DNA from 2 places in the Pseudoclavibacter sp. VKM Ac-2888 genome. Region 2 is predicted to be linked to the other one. Evidence: predicted binding sites of a transcription regulator. Region 2 holds the regulator's gene; the other holds the start of a gene.
What was found. The regulator LexA, encoded in region 2, represses DNA repair genes until DNA is damaged. The targets are predictions, from matches to a motif close to TCGAACANNTGTTCGA.

Region 1: ITJ61_RS12215 (HNH endonuclease signature motif containing protein) is a predicted target of LexA. The motif match lies at 6,737-6,752, and genes of this name have one in related genera.

The regions. Positions count from the first base shown of each region.
Region 1 covers NZ_JADKSM010000001.1:2,586,982-2,595,733, forward strand. The annotation lists gene ITJ61_RS12190 (VOC family protein) at 1-260, opposite strand, end outside; gene cls (cardiolipin synthase) at 387-1,865, opposite strand; gene ITJ61_RS12200 (TetR/AcrR family transcriptional regulator) at 1,980-2,603, shown strand; gene ITJ61_RS12205 (MDR family MFS transporter) at 2,725-4,416, shown strand; gene ITJ61_RS12210 (hypothetical protein) at 4,413-5,087, opposite strand; gene ITJ61_RS12215 (HNH endonuclease signature motif containing protein) at 5,084-6,631, opposite strand; gene ITJ61_RS12220 (DedA family protein) at 7,001-7,720, shown strand; gene ITJ61_RS12225 (MFS transporter) at 7,921-8,752, shown strand, end outside.
Region 2 covers NZ_JADKSM010000002.1:389,687-398,438, forward strand. The annotation lists gene ITJ61_RS17155 (hypothetical protein) at 1-8, opposite strand, end outside; gene miaB (tRNA (N6-isopentenyl adenosine(37)-C2)-methylthiotransferase MiaB) at 76-1,599, shown strand; gene miaA (tRNA (adenosine(37)-N6)-dimethylallyltransferase MiaA) at 1,602-2,513, shown strand; gene dapF (diaminopimelate epimerase) at 2,569-3,480, shown strand; gene ITJ61_RS17175 (class I SAM-dependent methyltransferase) at 3,449-4,060, opposite strand; gene hflX (GTPase HflX) at 4,097-5,623, shown strand; gene lexA (transcriptional repressor LexA) at 5,737-6,390, opposite strand; gene ITJ61_RS17190 (LysM peptidoglycan-binding domain-containing protein) at 6,616-6,933, shown strand; gene ITJ61_RS17195 (histidinol-phosphate transaminase) at 6,979-8,067, shown strand; gene hisB (imidazoleglycerol-phosphate dehydratase HisB) at 8,077-8,685, shown strand; gene hisH (imidazole glycerol phosphate synthase subunit HisH) at 8,682-8,752, shown strand, end outside.

The DNA of each region.
Region 1 (8,752 bases), on a different contig from region 2:
GGGTCGAAGTTGAGCATGAACGAGACCGACGGGTTCGGCCTGAACTGGTCGCCGGCGTTGATGAGCGTGAACCGGTACTCGTCGATCTCCACGCCCACGACGAGCGGCAGGCCCGCGAAGTCCTTCTGGAAGTCGAGGAGGTCGGTCTCGGGGTATCGGGCTTCCACGGACGTCGTCGTCTTGGGGAAGCTGGAAGCGTAGAACTCGCCGGCCTCTTCGGCATTCTTGTTGAACCAAAGGTTCGGGATGATCTTCTGCATGACTCGCTGCTCCTGCACGCGTCGGTCGATCTGAGCCCGGTCGGGCCCACTCGCAAAAATTACTCCCGACCCCCGACAACGGCGGCGAGCCTCGTGCTCGAGTGGGAGCGAACACCCAGGGTTCGGCTACTGCAGACCCGCGGTGAGTCTCGCAAGATTGTCGAGGACGGTCGAGCGCAGCGGCTGCTTCCGCCACTCGAACATCGTCAGCTCTCGTGACTGCTCGCGGTAGTCCTGCTGCACCTCTCGGAGGTCCTCCACGAAGTCCGAGCTGCGCACCATGAGCGACACCTCGAAGTTCAGCGAGAAGGAGCGCATGTCCATATTGGACGACCCGATGACGGCAACCTCGTCGTCGATCGTGAAGTGCTTGGCGTGCAGGATGGTCGGCGACTTGTACATCCAGATGCGCACCCCCGCGAGCAGCAGGGCCTCGTAGTAGGAGCGCTGCGCGTGGTAGACCATGGCCTGGTCGCCGATCTCCGAGACGAACAGCTCGACGACCACCCCTCGTGCCGTCGCGGTCGTGATGGCATACAGCATCGACTCGTCCGGAACGAAGTAGGGGCTCGTGATGATGATCGACTTCTGGGCGACGTAGAGGAGGTTGAGGAAGAGGCGGAGGTTGTTCTCGCTGGGATACCCGGGGCCGCTCGGCACGATCTGGCAGTCCATCCGCGCTTCCTGCGGCATCGTCTCGACGTCGGTGAGGTCTTCCGGGATGATCGTTCCCGACTCCGAGTACCAGTCGGTGATGAAGACGGCGCTGACGGCGTGCACGGCCGGCCCCTCGAGGCGGACCATGAGGTCGTGCCAGTGGAGGCCGCGGCGGATGTTGCCGCGTTTGTTGTACGTCGAGTCGACGACATTCTGCGAGCCGAGGTAGGCGGAGTTGCCGTCGACGATGAGGAGCTTGCGGTGGTTTCGCAGGTCTGGCCGCTGGTACTCGCCGCGCCAGGGGCGGACGGGGAGCATGTAGTGCCACTCGGCGCCGGCCCGCTCGAGGGCCTTGAGCCGCGACAGCGTGTGCTTGCGGTAGCCGGGCACGCGGATGGAGGCGATGTGGTCGAGCAGGATGCGAACGCTCACGCCTCGGGCGACCGCTCGGTCGAGAGCATCGAAGATCGGCAGCGTGGTGTGGTCGCAGGCGAGGATGTAGAACTCGACATGCACCCACTTCTCTGCCGTATCGATCTCGGCGGCCATCGCGACGATGGTCTCCTCGTAGTCGCCCTGCAGGACGACCTCGTTGTCGCTGATGAGGGGGATGGCCGTGTACGTGCGGTTGAGGGCGACGACGGAGTCGAACCAGGCCGGGTCGCTGTGCTTGGTCGGCTCGACCTCGACGCTCCCGACGGCCATGTTGATGAAGGTCGTGACCTCCTGCTGGCGCTCCATGCGCTTCGTGGGGAGACGGAAGCTGCCGAGGAGCAGGAACGCGATGACGCCGACGTACGGGATGAGGAAGATCGCCATGAGCCAGGCGATGCCGACGCTCGGCTTCCGATTGCGTGGCACGACGATGATCGCGATGACTCGGATGATCAGGTCGATGATCGCGAAGATGAAGCCAGCGCTGATCGTGATGTGCGGGATCTCGGCCATCGGGTCTCCTCGGGGTACTAGGGGACAGCGTAGGCCAAGGGATGCGCGTGAGCGGGACGTGCATCCGCGCCCAGAACTTGTTGCACTTTCCTCGATTAGTGCAATACTGCACTAGTGATTGATAGTGCAACGAATCTGCGGGCTCGCAAGATGGCGCGGACGAGCCGCGACATCTCGTCGATGGCCCGACGCCGCGCCCTCGATGTCGGGCTTCCCGGCTTCACGATCGAGGAGCTCTGCGAGCAGGTCGGCATCTCCCGAAGGACGTTCTTCAACTACTTCGCCTCGAAGGAAGACGCCCTTCTCGGCATCTCGGCCCGACGAGACACGACCCACCTCGACGAGCGCTTCGTGGCCGGCGGCGACCCCGGGAGCGAGCAGCTGAGCCCTGACCTCCTCGAAGCGCTGACACACCTGGCACTCGAGCGGTGGCGCGAGTCCGACCCGGAGCCGAACTCGGGCGACATCCGCGAAGTCATGGCCGTCATCGACCAGGAGCCGAAGCTCTTCAAGCGGGTGCTCGAGCACATGTCGAGCGACGAGAAGCGAGACGTCGCCCTCGTCGAGCGTCGAGAGGGGCTCCCGACCGGGGACCTTCGCGCCTCCGCAGCCGTGCAGCTCCTCATGTCCATCATGCGGGCGAGTGCCTTCGAGTTCTTCACGACCGACAACACCGACGACATGGAGACGGTCGTCTCCAGACGCGTCGCCGCCATGCGCGCCGTAGTGCAGCGCTGAGGGCGGCGCCTGCCCCCTCGTCTCGGCCACGCCTCCTCCCGCTCCCCAGCCTTCCTCTCTCCCCCACCCTTCTCTCCCTCCCCTCTTCTTCCCGCACCGCACTCCTCGAACGGACCCACGCATGACCACCAGTGCACCGGCGCCAGCTGCGCCGCAGTTCCTGCTCACGAAGCGCAGGATCTGGACCATCTTCGGCGCCCTCATCGCCGGCATGCTCCTCTCGAGCCTCGACCAGACGATCGTCTCGACGGCGATGCCGACGATCGTGGGCGAGCTCGGCGGGGTCGACCACCAGGTGTGGATAACGACCGCCTACCTCCTTGCAACGACCATCGTCATGCCGATCTACGGCAAGTTCGGTGACGTGCTCGGGCGACGGAACCTCTTCCTCATCGCGATCGCGATCTTCACGCTCGCGTCGGTGGGCTGCGCCTTCGCGGACAGCTTCTGGGCGTTCGTGGTGTTCCGCGCCATCCAAGGCCTCGGCGGCGGCGGGCTCATCATCCTGTCGCAGGCGATCATCGCCGACATCGTGCCGGCCAGCGAACGCGGCAAGTACCTGGGCCCGCTCGGCGCGGTCTTCGGGCTCTCGGCCGTCGGTGGCCCACTGCTGGGTGGCTACTTCGTCGACCACCTGACGTGGCAGTGGGCGTTCTACATCAACATCCCGGTCGGCATCGCGGCGTTTGTCATCGCCGTGGTGGCGCTGAAGCTGCCGAGCAAGAAGGCGACGAAGCGCATCGACTACCTCGGCGTGCTCTTCTTGTCTGCTGCGACGACCTGCCTCATCTTCTTCACCGACTTCGGTGCGGATGCGCAGCACGGGTGGGCATCGATGGTCACGTGGGCGTGGGGCCTCGGCCTCCTCGTGGCGGCGGCGATGTTCGTCTTCGTCGAGTCGCGCGCGGAGGATCCGATCATCCCGCTGGGTCTCTTCAAGAACCCGATCTTCGTGAACGCGACGGCCATCGGCCTGACGCTCGGCATCGGCATGTTCGCGGCGATCGGCTTCGTCCCGACGTTCCTGCAGATGTCGTCTGGCACCTCGGCCGCAGCCTCTGGACTGCTCATGCTGCCGATGATGGCGGGCCTCATGGGCACGTCCATCGCTTCGGGAATCCTCATCTCGAAGACGGGGCGGTACCGCATCTACCCGATCGTGGGCACGGTGCTGACCGGTCTCGCGATGGTGGCGATGACCACCTTGACGGCGGATACGCCCATCTGGCTCATCTGCGTGTTCCTGTTCTTCTTCGGGGCGGGGCTCGGGCTCATCATGCAGGTTGTCGTCCTGGTCGTTCAGAACGCGGTGCCAGCGGCCGAGATCGGCACGGCGACGAGTACGAACAACTACTTCCGTGAGGTTGGGGCAGCACTCGGCACGGCGGTGTTCGGCGCGATCTTCACGACGCGACTGACGGAGAACCTCACCTCGGTCTTCACGGCGAGCGGCGCCAGCCCGGCTGACGCGGCGACGGCGACCTCGACGATCGACCCGCAGACGCTCTCGCAGCTGCCGGACGAGGTACGGGACGGGATCGTCACGGCCTACGCCGACGCTCTGGCTCCCGTCTTCTGGTACCTGGTGCCGTTCATCGCACTCGCGTTCCTGCTCTCGCTCTTCCTGAAGCAGATCCCCCTCTCTGATGTTGCCGGGCTTGTGGCTCGTGGCGAGGCGGTCGGCGGGGAAGAGGCGGAACAGCTCGACGCGGCGGCTCGGGAGAGTCGGGAGAGCCACGAGGCGGGCGATGGTGCCGCCCCGAGCGTGGATTCGACGCGGCTCAGCTCAAACGGGCCGAGGAGCCGCGACTAGCGGGGTGCCGTCGAGAACGCGCGTGCCGCGCGGAGGGCCGCCTCGACGTGCATCCCCTCGAAGGGGAGGACCGCAGCGAGCGCCTCTGCGGTGAGGTCCTGGCCCAGCTCGGCGCCCCGCCGGACGGCTTCCGCGTCGACCTGCTCGGGGGCTGATTCCGGGTCGTCGAGGTCCATGACGGCGCCCTCGAACCAGTCGGCGGCGGCGGCGAGCATCTGCTCCTCGCTGAGCACGGGGAGCAGGTGCCGGTCGAGTCCGTCGGCGATGCCGTGGTCGACGGTGCGCCAGGCCTCCCCCGCGTTCTCGCGCCAGTAGACGAATCCGAGCCAGGGCTGCTCCCCGCCTGCCACCCAGCGGCGTCCCGATTCCGAGCTGACGGCGGCTTCGACGTGCGCCACTCCCCACTCGGGCATGCCAGTGATGAGGTCGAAGCCCCGCCTGTACGTCTCGGAGTGGTCGCGGTCGATGCCAGCGAGGACGGCCCGGCCGTCGGGGAGCGGGGTGAGCCGAGCCCAGCTGCCACCCCCGTCGGAGTAGAACCAGCCGTGCTCGTCGGCGCGGGAGTTGTCGCCACCCTCGCCGAGGATCGCGGTCTCGATGGCCGCAGCGAGCGCCCAACGCCCCCTGATTACCTCGATGGTGGGGAACTGCTGAGTTCGGAATGCTGTCATGCGCTCATCTTTCCAAGCGCCTCCTCGGCGCTGCTGGGTGTTGCTTGGAACTGGACCGCGCGCGGTGTCTCGCGGATGCGCGTGCGAGCCACCCTGGGGCCGGTTGCGGGTTCGACCTTCCACGTCCGGCTCTGCGCGGGCAAGATGGTGAGCCGACCCAGGTGCACTTCGTGGTGATGGAAGGTGCAGAGCGCGATGCCGTTGCTCGTGTCGGTGCGTCCACCTCTCGACCACGGGGTGACATGGTGGATCTCGACGGTGTCGAAAGGGAGCTCGCACGCGGGCGCTCTGCACCCGCCGTCTCGGGCGAAGACCGCTCTCCGTTGAGCCGGGCTGAAGAGTCTTCGCTTGCGGCCGAGCTTGAGGACTTCGCCGTCGTCGTCGACGAGCGCAACCCGGATGATGCCATCGCAGAGGATGCGCAGGGCCGCCTCGACCGGGACAGCCTCGCCGCTGTGCTCGAGCCGCGAGATGTCCGCCGGCGTCTCGGCGGCTCCCGCGAGACCGGCCCGCGTGACGGTCATGACCAGGGTGGGCGCTTCGCCGCCGGTCCGGGGCGCGCGTGGGGACTCGGCATGCTGAGCGAAGACCGAGACGAGCGCGTCGATGCGTCGCTGAGAGAAGCTGCGATCGTCCCGGATCTGCGGCTCCTCCTGAGGAGCGAGGGTGCCGCTGGGCTCGTCGCCTGCTTCGCACGCGTGGTCGCGCCGCGGCGAGAGATACGCGTCGAGGACGCGCATGATGGCCTCGCCCTGCTCCGGGGTCGCGAGGAGCCTGCCCTGCACCATGCCGTCAGCGCGACGGGTGAAGGAGAGTCCTCGCTTCGCGGCTTGACGTTCCGCGTTGGGCTCCGCGCCGTCTGGGTCGAGGAAGGCCACCCACACGGCGGCCTGCTTGGCCAGACGCTCCGGCGACGCCGGCTCGTCGTCCTCCTGGGTGAGCCCGCACGCGGCCTGGACGAGCTCGTACTCTGCGCGATCGAGGTCGGCGATATCGACGCTGCCGCCCGCTTCGCGCAGCCCTGCGACGATCGCCGACGCCTGCGAGAGCGTCACCCGCCCTTCCGCGACCGCGACCGCGACCTGGCTCCGTGTGGGCCGAAGCGCCTCGCCCGTCATGCTGATGCGCTCGCGCGTCGCCTCGGCGACCTCGCGAAGCTTGGCCGCCTCGGCTCGGCGAAGGCCGAAGGTCTGCCGCACGGCCTCGTTCACGGACCGGTACCCACCCCGACGCACCAGAGAACCAGAGAAGGCCACCGGCGTGATCTCGTCTCGCCCGAGCAGCTCGGCCGTCATCTCCAAGATCGTCGCGTCGAGCATCCGCTTGCGAGCGGCCAGCTCCTCGAACGCGGCGAAGAACTCGGCGTCGAGCACCGACGAGACGGGCTGTCGCCCGTCGACGAGCGCCGTGACGACGGCCGTGGCTGCGATGCCGGACTCTCGCTCGACAGCAGCAACGCTCGCCGGTAGACCCGCGAGGACTCCAGCCCCTGCCCCAGCACCAGCACCAGATACTCCACCCGATGCGTGTTCGTCGTCGCCCATCGAATCCCCCCTCATTGTCTCAGCACCCTCCACCCAAGGCATTTCTGCCTGCGGATTCACGTGCCGAGCTGGCTTCCCCCGAAGCCAGTCCCAGCCTACCGTGTATCGAACGTATATTCGAGCCCTGTGAAGAAATCCCACGTCACAGAACAGTAACCGGACGCTGGAATCACCAGCCACGCAGGCGAGCCCGCGCGCCTCCCAGCACACCTTCGACGCTACTTCTGGCCGCCGACATTCGGCGGGCGAGAGCACCCCGCGGGTACCCCGTCCAAGCTGTGTTCCTCCCAGGGCGCGCGCGGGATACTCTTTCGATCACCTCTGCTTCACTTACCGCCCCTGCATCTCAGCGACTGGACGCATCCTTCCGTGGCTCCCACACTCTTCCCCTGGCTCGACCCTGAAACGATCATTCACGGTGCGGGCCCCTGGGCGCTTCTTGTCGTGTGCCTCATCGTGTTCTCGGAGACCGGGCTCCTCGTCGGCTTCCTGCTGCCCGGGGACACACTGTTGCTCATCACGGGCCTGCTCGCCTTCTACCCGGGCATCGGCTTCGACATCTGGTGGGTGTGCCTCGCCATCGGATTCGCCGCGTTCCTCGGCGGCGAGGTCGGCTACCTGATAGGGCGAAAAGCGGGGCCGAGGATCTTCGAGCGCAAGGAGAGCGGCCTCTTCAGCGTGAAGAACGTCGAACGGACCAACGCGTTCTTCGAGCGCTTCGGCGGCCTCGCGGTCATCATCGCCCGCTTCGTTCCTGTCGTGCGCACCTTCGCTCCGGTGGCCGCGGGCGTCGGCAAAATGGACTACCGCAAGTACACGATCTACAACCTCATCGGCGCGCTCATCTGGGGCGCCGGCCTCACCTTCGCCGGCTACCTCCTCGGCTATGTGCCGGTACTCGGCGACTTCATCCGCGAGTACATCGACGTGATCCTGATCGTCGCGGTGCTCGCGACCGTGGTGCCCACGAGCATCCACTACCTCCTGAACTCGCGGAAGTCCCGCCGCGAGGCCGAGCAGCGCAACCGCGATGAAGCGAAGAACCTCTCGCTTGCACCGAAGGACTTCGACCAGAAGCTCGGCGACTGAACGTCGGAATTCCGGCACCAGCTGCCCAGGCGCGCGGTGGACTCCGCCGCCCCGCGAACCGCCGGTAACAAGGCATGCCACCCTCCCGCGAGACTCGATTCCGCGCGCTGACGGGCGCCTCGAACGCGACGTAGGCTTGCCTGCGCGGCATGCTCTGCCGCGTCTCTCGACGGCGTTGCAGTGAGGAGTTCGGTTCACGGATGAGCGGCATCTGGCGGTACCAGTCGACCTCGATCCCCCTCCGACTGGCGAACGCCGGAGCAGTTGTCGCCCTTCCCCTGCTTGCCGTCGAGCAGCTCGGGGACGTCGCCGTCGGCGGTTTCCTCGTCGCCGTCGCCCTCTTCCCGAGCGTCATCGCGGCACCGCTCGTTGGCGCCCTCCTCGACCGGATGCGCCGCCCGAAGCTGCTCCTCATCATCGGGGGGACGATCACGGCGGCCGCCTACCTCTTCGCCTCACAGCTGGGCACACTGCCGATCGGCGTCATCGCCGTCATCCTCGCGGTCGCCGGGTTCGTGACTCCCGCCTACATGGGCGGCCTCTCGAGTTTCGCGACCGACAACATCGAGCCGGCCAGGAAGGCCTACGCGCAGGACGCGCTCTCCTACACGATCGCCTCGGTGGGTGGTCCGGCGCTGGCGGCGCTCGCGATCCCACTGGCGGGCTCAGCACGACTCGCGATGGTGCTCCTCGCGAGCCTCGCCCTCATCGGGGCGGTGGCCGGGTTCGGCATCCGGATGCACGCGAAGAACGGCCCGGTGGAAGGCCTCGGGCGGATGATCGCTCGCGGCATGACGTACCTCGTCAAGCACAAGCCGATCGCGATCGTCACGATCGCCGGCACCGTCAGCCAGGTCGCCGGTGGCGCGCTCGGCATCGCCGCCATCGCCATCTCCCTGGAGCGGACCGGCTCCGAGGCGTCCGCCGCCTGGCTCGTCACCGCCTACGCGATCGGCGGCCTCGCCGGCGCCCTCTTCATGGCGGTCAGGACCTGGACCACCCGAGGCCCGGTCTGGGTCATGGGGATGGGCT
Region 2 (8,752 bases):
GAGGTCATGGCTCGCATCCCGTCAGCGTAGCGGTGGGAATGGCCAGGCGTGAAGCGAACGTAGAATTGACGGATCATGAGCGAGACAGCCACACCCATCGCATCATCCCCGGCAGCACTCAAGCCGGACGGTACTCCGCGGAGCTACGAGGTGCGCACTCTGGGCTGCCAGATGAACGTGCACGACTCCGAGCGCATGTCCGGATCCCTTCGTGCGGCAGGCTACGTCGAAGCCGACGGAGCCGACCCGGACATCGTCGTCATCAACACCTGTGCGGTTCGAGAGAACGCCGACAACCGGCTCTACGGCAACCTCGGCCAGCTCGCCGCGATCAAGCGCGAGCACGAGGGCATGCAGATCGCCGTCGGCGGATGCCTCGCGCAGAAGGACCGCGGGACGATCCTCGAGAAGGCCCCATGGGTCGACGTCGTGTTCGGCACGCACAACATGGGTGCGCTCCCGAGTCTCCTCGAGCGAGCCCGGCACAACGAGGAAGCACAGCTCGAGATCCTCGAGTCCCTCGACGTGTTCCCCTCCACACTTCCGACGAAGCGTGACTCGACCTACTCGGGGTGGGTCTCGATCTCCGTCGGCTGCAACAACACCTGCACGTTCTGCATCGTCCCATCTCTGCGGGGCAAGGAGAAGGACCGCAGGCCAGGCGATGTCCTGAACGAGATCCAGGCGCTCGTCGACGATGGCGCCATCGAAGTCACCCTCCTCGGGCAGAACGTCAACTCGTACGGAGTCGAGTTCGGCGACCGGCAGGCGTTCAGCAAGCTCCTGCGTGCCGCTGGCAGCATCGATGGGCTCGAGCGGGTGCGCTTCACCAGCCCGCACCCGGCGGCCTTCACGCAGGACGTCATCGACGCCATGGCCGAGACACCCAACGTGATGCCCCAGCTGCACATGCCGCTGCAATCGGGCTCCGACCGCATCTTGAAGGCCATGAGGCGCTCCTATCGGAGCGCCAAGTTCCTCGGCATCCTCGACAGCGTCCGCGAGCAGATGCCTCACGCCGCGATAACGACGGACATCATCGTCGGCTTCCCCGGCGAGACCGAGGAAGACTTCGCAGAGACGATGCGTGTCGTCGAGGCGTCCAGATTCGCGAGCGCTTTCACCTTCCAGTACTCCATCCGGCCAGGAACACCGGCCGCGACGATGCCCGATCAGGTGCCGAAGGCAGTCGTGCAGGAGCGCTACGAGCGACTCATGAAGCTGCAGGATCGCATCAGCCGGGAAGAGAACGAGAAGCTGATCGGCAGCGTCCAGCGCATCCTGGTCAGCGCAGCAGAAGGCAAGAAGGACGACGAGACACACCGCATGTCGGGACGCTCGGAGGACAACCGGCTTGTGCACTTCTCGCTCCCAGACGGCGCAGAACGTCCACGACCCGGTGATGTCGTCACCGGTGAGATCACGGGAGCGGCGTCGTTCCACCTCGTCGCAGATGCCACATCGAGCCGCCTCGACGTCCGTCGCACGAGAGCGGGGGACGCCTGGGACCGCTCGCTTGCCGAGAGCTGCGCAGTCCCCGCGCCGGCCGGGGCACCTGCTCGCGTCTCGCTCGGACTCCCGACGATCCGGCGCGGCTGAGCGTGTTCATCGCCATCGGGGGAGCAACCGGCACGGGGAAGTCGCAGCTGTCGCTGGACATCGCCGCCCGCCTGCGCGCCTCCGGGCGCGGAGCTCAGGTCATCAACGCCGACGCCATGCAGCTCTATCGGGGCATGGATGTCGGAACCGCCAAGCTCGCGCCCGGAGACCGTGAGGGGGTGCCGCATCACCTGCTCGACGTGCTCGATGTCACGGAAGACGCGAGTGTCGCCTGGTATCAGGAGCAGGCTCGAGGGCTGGTCGAGGAGATCGAGGCCGAGGGAGATGTGCCCATCCTCGTCGGGGGCTCTGGGCTCTACATCGCGGCCGTCTGCTTCGATCTGCGCTTTCCAGGGACCGACCCCGCCGTGCGAGCCGAGCTCGAGGCGGAGCTGCAGCTCGAGGGTCCCGGTCCGCTCTTCGCGCGGCTCCGTGCACTCGACCCCCAGGCCGCGGCCACCATCGACGCGCGCAACGGACGGCGCCTCGTACGGGCGCTCGAGGTGATCGAGGTCACGGGGGAGCCGTTCAGCGCTCAGCTGCCTGACCAGGAAGCCAGATGGCGGGACGTGACGTTCGCCGTCGTCGAAGAGCACCGGGAGGTGCTCACCCCCAGGCTCGACGCCCGCGTCGAGCGCATGTGGGAGTCGGGGCTGCTGGAGGAGACGCAGGCGCTTGCCGAGGCCGGGCTGGAGCAGGGCGGCACCGCCAAGCGCGCGATCGGGTACCAGCAGGCACTCGCGGAGCTTCGGGGCGAGATGAGCCGTGCTGAGGCGATCGCGGAGGCGCAGCTCTTGACCCGGAAGTACGCCAGGCGCCAGGTCTCCTGGTTCCGACGCTACGAGAGCGCGGTCCGCGCCCAGAGCGGGGAGGGGTTCGCGGCGCAGCGCATCCTCCAGGCCGCCGGACTCTGACCGGGAGACCACGCACGGCGCACACGGGGATCGAGAGTTCCGTAGCATTGGCCCCATGACACAACTCGCGTTCACCAAGGCGCAGGCCACCGGCAACGACTTCGTCCTCGTCTCCGACCCGGACGGGGAGCTGGACCTCGGGCCTCAGCGCGTGGCGCGGCTGTGCGATCGCAATTTCGGTGTCGGCGCAGACGGTCTCATCCGAGCGGTTCGCTCGCAGAACCTCGCTGAAGGGCGCGAGCTGCAGGCAGCCCACCCCCTGGCCGAATGGTTCATGGACTACCGCAACGGCGACGGATCGATCGCGGAGATGTGCGGCAACGGGGTGCGCGCGTTCGCGCGCTTCCTCACGGAAACAGGGCTGGTGACCCTTGAGGCGGGTGAGCGGCTGGAGATCGGCACGCGTGCCGGTCTGCGGGTCGTCGAGCGAGACGGCACGGGCTTCAAGGTCGACATGGGGCCGTGGCGCCTCGAAGGTGGCGAGCCGCTCGTCACCGTCCCGCACATCGGCGTCTCACGCCCGGGGCTCGGGATCGACGTCGGAAACCCTCACGTCGTCGTCGCGCTCTCGAGCGAGGAAGAGCTCGAGCGGCTCGAGCTCTTCCATGCACCGCTCATCGATCCAGCCCCTGAGCTGGGAGCCAACGTCGAGTTCGTCGTCCCGCACGACCAGCTCGTGCAGGACGGCGTCGGGCACATCCGGATGCGCGTGCACGAGCGGGGCGTCGGCGAGACTCTCTCCTGCGGCACCGGGGCCGTCGCGTCAGCACTGGCGGTTCGCTACTGGGCGGGCGCTGGCGCGCCGGATGCCTGGTCGGTCGGTGTGCCGGGTGGCGTGCTGCAGGTGACGGTCGGAGCTGTCGACGGCGTCGAGCATGTCTTCCTGGCGGGGCCGGCCGAGATCGCCTTCACGGGCAGTATCGAGGACGAGCTCGCTAGCGAATTCGCCTCACCCGCAGCACTCTGAAGCCCGCGTCCGTCGAGTGCCGCTCGACGGACAGCTCTGGTCCGAACTGCGCCGCGATCCAGGACTGCAGTGAGTCGCCGCCGAGCTTCTTGGCGACGACGAGCCAGGCTTCTCCCTCGGTGCTGAGGCGCGGCAGCCACGCGGAGAGCAGCTCGTGCAGGGCCTCTTTGCCGATTCGGATGGGCGGGTTCGACCAGATGAGGTCGAAGGTCGTGTCCTCGGGGACGTCCTCGGGGCGTGTCGGCGTGATGTTGTCGAGTCCGAGGGCCTGCGCGTTCTCACCGGTGAGCAGCAGCGCCCGTTCGTTGACGTCGACGGCCCGCACGTCCAGTTCGGGCGACTCGAGTGCGAGTGCGAGCGCGATCGGTCCCCAGCCGCACCCGAGGTCCAGCGCGGTTCCGGTCGAGGGCGGCGGGGGTGCTGCGTGCAGGAGCGCCTGGGTGCCGCGGTCCACGTGCTCAGGGCTGAAGGTACCGCCTGCCGTGATGACGGTCACCGTTCGGCCCCGGAGGTTGGCGACGACGCGTCGCCGCTCGAGAGGCCCGTCCGGGGTTGCTGAGAAGTAATGCTGAGCGGTCACCCCTAGACGCTAGCACCGGCGTAGAATAGTACGAATATGCGAGATTCTGAGACTCCTCCAGGCGAGAGCAACGACGCGATCGACCGAATCCTCCGAGCCGCGAAGGAACCGGGCGCCACGATGACCCTGTTCTCCTCCGGCAGAGCGCAGGCGCTGCAGGACGGCGCCAGCACGAGCTATGACGGCGAGGCCGACGGCGACCAGCTCGAACGAGAAGCCAGGCAGTCGCTGCGACGAGTCGAGAGCCTGCGAACGGAACTCGAGGACGTCACCGAGGTCGAGTACCGCAAGGTGCGCCTCGAGCGGGTCGTGCTCGTCGGCGTCTACCGCAGGAACTCTCTCGAGGAGGCCGAGAACTCGATGCAGGAGCTGGCCGCACTCGCCGAGACTGCGGGAGCCGTCGTCCTCGACGGCGTGCTGCAGCGTCGGCCGAACCCCGACCCCGCCACGTACCTCGGCCGAGGCAAGGTCGCTGAGCTCAAGGAGATCGTCGCGGCGCTCGAAGCCGACACGGTGGTCGCCGACACCGAGCTCGCGCCCAGCCAGCGTCGCGCGCTCGAAGACGAGATCAAGGTGAAGGTCATCGACCGCACCGCGGTGATCCTCGACATCTTCTCCCAGCACGCCAAGAGCCGCGAGGGCAAGGCGCAGGTCGAGCTGGCGCAGATGGAGTACATGCTCCCGCGCCTTCGCGGATGGGGCGAGTCGATGTCCCGGCAGGCCGGTGGCCAGGTCGGCTCCGGCGGTGCCGGCATGGGGTCACGAGGCCCTGGAGAGACCAAGATCGAGCTCGACCGTCGGCGCATCCGCACGAAGATGGCCAAGCTTCGCCACCAGATCGCCGACATGAAGGATTCGCGTGACGTGAAGCGCGCGACCCGACAGCGCAACCAGGTTCCGGCCGTCGCGATCGTGGGGTACACGAACGCCGGCAAGTCGAGCCTCCTCAACCGCATCACGCATGCGGGCGTCCTGGTCGAGAACGTTCTCTTCGCGACCCTCGACGCGACGGTGCGCAAGGCGGCGACGGAAGACGGCCGCCCCTACACGATTGCCGACACGGTCGGCTTCGTGCGCAACCTGCCCCACCAGCTGGTCGAAGCCTTCCGCTCGACGCTCGAGGAGCTGCAGGCTGCCGATGTCATCGTGCATGCCGTCGATGCCTCCCACCCGGATCCCGCCGCGCAGCTCGCCACGGTGCGAGACGTCATCGGAGAGGTCGAAGCCCACGATGTTCCCGAGATCGTGGTCTTCACGAAGGCCGACCTGGTCGATGGCGATCGACGCCTCGAGCTCCAGGGGCTCGCCCCCGACGGCCTCTTCGTCTCCGCGCACACGGGTGAGGGCATCGACCTGCTGCTCGGGCGCATCGCCGAGCTCCTGCCAACCCCCGAGGTGACCATCGAGGTCCTTGTGCCCTTCGAGCGCGGCGATCTGGTCTCCTACCTGCACGAGCGAGGTGCCGTGCTCGAGCTCGAGCACGTGGAGAGCGGCACGCGGCTCAAGGCCCGGGTCCACCCCGACCAGCTCGGACTGTTCGAGGCGTTCGCGGTCGCAGGCTGACGCACACGCATCAGTCCTCCTGAGGGAGGCATGCAGAAGAGCGGCGAGCCCATCGGGCTCGCTGCTCTTCTGCATCTGCTGACGTGTGCAGGCGCCGGTGCTTCCGGCTGCTCTCAGATGGAGCGGAGGACAGCGACGACCTTGCCGAGGATCTCGGACTCATCGCCGAGGATGGGCTCGAAGTCGCTGTTGCGGGGGAGCAGCCAGATGTGGCCGTCACGCTTGCGGAAGGTCTTGACCGTGGCTTCTCCATCGAGCATCGCGGCGACGATGTCGCCGTTCTCCGCGTTGCGCTGTGACCGCACGACGACCCAGTCGCCGTCGCAGATGGCAGCATCGATCATCGACTCGCCAACGACACGGAGCAGGAAGAGCTCTCCCTTGCCGACGATCTGACGGGGGAGCGCGAAGACGTCTTCGACCTGCTGCTCCGCCGTGATCGGGATGCCGGCTGCGATCCTGCCGACCACCGGGACGAACGCGGCCTCAGCCGTCTCGTTGGAATCGCCATCGTCGGTGTGGTCGAAGTGCACCAGCACCTCGAGGGCGCGGGGCATGCCCGGATTGCGCTTGATGTAGCCGAACTTCTCCAGCTGGCCGAGCTGGTGGGTGACGCTCGACAAGGAGACGAGGCCGACTTCGTCGCCGATCTCGCGCATGCTCGGCGGGTACCCGCGCGTGCGCACCGACTCCATGATGCAGGTCAGGATGCGCTCCTGCTTCTCGGTCAGTTTTCTGTAGATGTCGCTCGCTGGCTTCTTGGCCATGTCGTCTCCGTCCGCTCTCCGACACGGAATGTCGGTGGCAGGTGATGCACTGCCTGATAGCGCCAACCCTACCGAGGGTGCACGCAGGTACGAAACATTTCTTCGAGTGTTGTGGATGAAAGTTCGAGAGATTCGAACTGGAAGCCTTGACTTGGCACTTTGTTCGTAGCTATATTCAGTACATACATTCGACCACTCGAAGATGTGGACGAATCAGGAGGAATCATGAACACCACTGCCGTTGCACCACTCCGCCTCACCGTCCGAGGCCGTCGTGTCCTGCTCGCCATCGCTGCGCTGCCCGTCGCCGCAGCCATCGCCCTCGGGGCCACGCACATGAACTCCGCGGCGGCCTCGAGCGACGCCGCAGGCGTCGAGTTCGAGTACGTCACCGTCGGCGCTGGCGACACGCTCTGGGGCATCGCCGAGGAAGTCGCGGGCGATTCCGATATCCGCGACGTCATCGTCGAGATCTCCAAGCTCAACGCTCTTGAGAACGGCACGGTTCAGGCCGGGCAGCGACTCGCCCTCCCACTCGACTGAGTCCACAGCCCATTCCAGGCGCAGACCGCGTCGTAGGCTTGTGCGGTGACCTCGTTCGAAGACCTGCCCATCCGTGACGACCTCCGCGGACTCACCCCCTACGGAGCGCCGCAGCAGCCGGTGCGCGTTGCCATCAACGTCAACGAGAATCCGCACCCCGTGCCGGAGGTCGTGGCCAGGCGAATCATCGAGGCGATCGCCCGCGAGCTCCCCGGACTCAATCGCTACCCGGACCGCGAGTTCACGAAGTTGCGCGAGCAGCTGAGCGTCTACCTGGGCCGGGGCATCGGTCCCGAGCAGGTGTGGGCCGCCAACGGCTCGAACGAGATCATGCAGCAGCTGCTGCAGGTCTTCGGTGGCCCCGGGCGCAGCGTGCTCAGCTTCACACCCAGCTACTCGATGTACCCCCTTCTCGCCAGAGGGGTTGGGTCCGAGTGGATTCCGGTGCCACGCGCTGACGGCTTCGCGCTGACCGCGGACCTCGTCACGGAGGCACTTCGTCGAGAGCGCCCCGACATCACCATCATCTGCACGCCGAACAACCCCACGGGCACCGTCACCGATCTCGACGTGATCGCGGCTGCGTACGACGCGACCGACGGCATCCTGATCGTCGATGAGGCCTACGCCGAGTTCCTCCCTGATGGTCGGGAGACCGCGCTCTCCCTTCTCCCGGGTCGCGAGCGGCTCGTGGTCTCGAGGACCATGAGCAAGGCGTTCGCCTTCGCTGGCGCCCGCGTCGGGTACTTCGCGGCTCACGAGGCCGTCGTCGACGCCGTCCGACTCGTTCGGCTGCCGTACCACCTGTCCGCGATCACCCAGGCCGCCGCGACCGCAGCGCTCGAGTGCTCGGAGATCATGCTCCAGCAGGTCGACGCCATCCGCGAGCAGCGCGACCGCCTGCTGGTGGAGCTGCCCCGTCTTGGCTACACGCCGTGGGAGTCTGGCGCGAACTTCGTGCTGTTCGGCGACGTCGCGGATCCCGCGGCTACGTTCCAGCAGCTCCTCGACCGCGACATCCTTGTGCGGGATGTCGGCATCCCGAACGCGCTTCGGGTGACCGCCGGGACGCGCGCGGAGACGAGCGCGTTCCTGGCCGCACTCGCCGAGATCACCGATGCAGGGAAGGCCTAGGCTGGAGCGATGACCACGACGCCACGCACCGCGACCATCTCACGCGCGACGAGCGAGTCCTCGATTGAGCTGAGCCTGAACCTCGACGGGACCGGCATCGCCGACATCCAGACGTCGGTTCCGTTCTATGACCACATGCTGAATGCCTTCGCGAAGCACTCGCTGACCGATCTCACGATCCGTGCGACGGGTGACACGGAGATCGACGTGCACCACACGGTCGAGGACACGGCGATCGTGCTCGGTCAGGCGATCCGCCAGGCCCTCGGCGACAAGTCGGGCATCGCGCGCTACGGCGATGCGAGGGTGCCGCTCGATGAGTCGCTCGCCGAAGCCGTCGTCGACATCTCGGGGCGTCCGTTCCTCGTGCACACCGGGGAGCCGGAGGCCTTCATCTACCACCTCATCGGCGGGCACTTCACGGGCGCGATGGTGCGTCACGTCTTCGAGGCGATCACGTTCCACGCCGGTCTGACGGTGCACGTCGAGGTCATCCGCGGGCGCGACCCGCACCACATCGCCGAAGCGGAGTTCAAGGCGTTCGCCCGTGCGTTCCGCGCGGCCAAGCGACTCGACCCGGAGGTCGTGGGCATTCCTTCGACCAAGGGCGCGCTGTGACTTCAGTCGCACGTCCGCGGGTGGTCGTCGCTGACTACGGCTCGGGCAACGTTCACTCGGCCGTGAA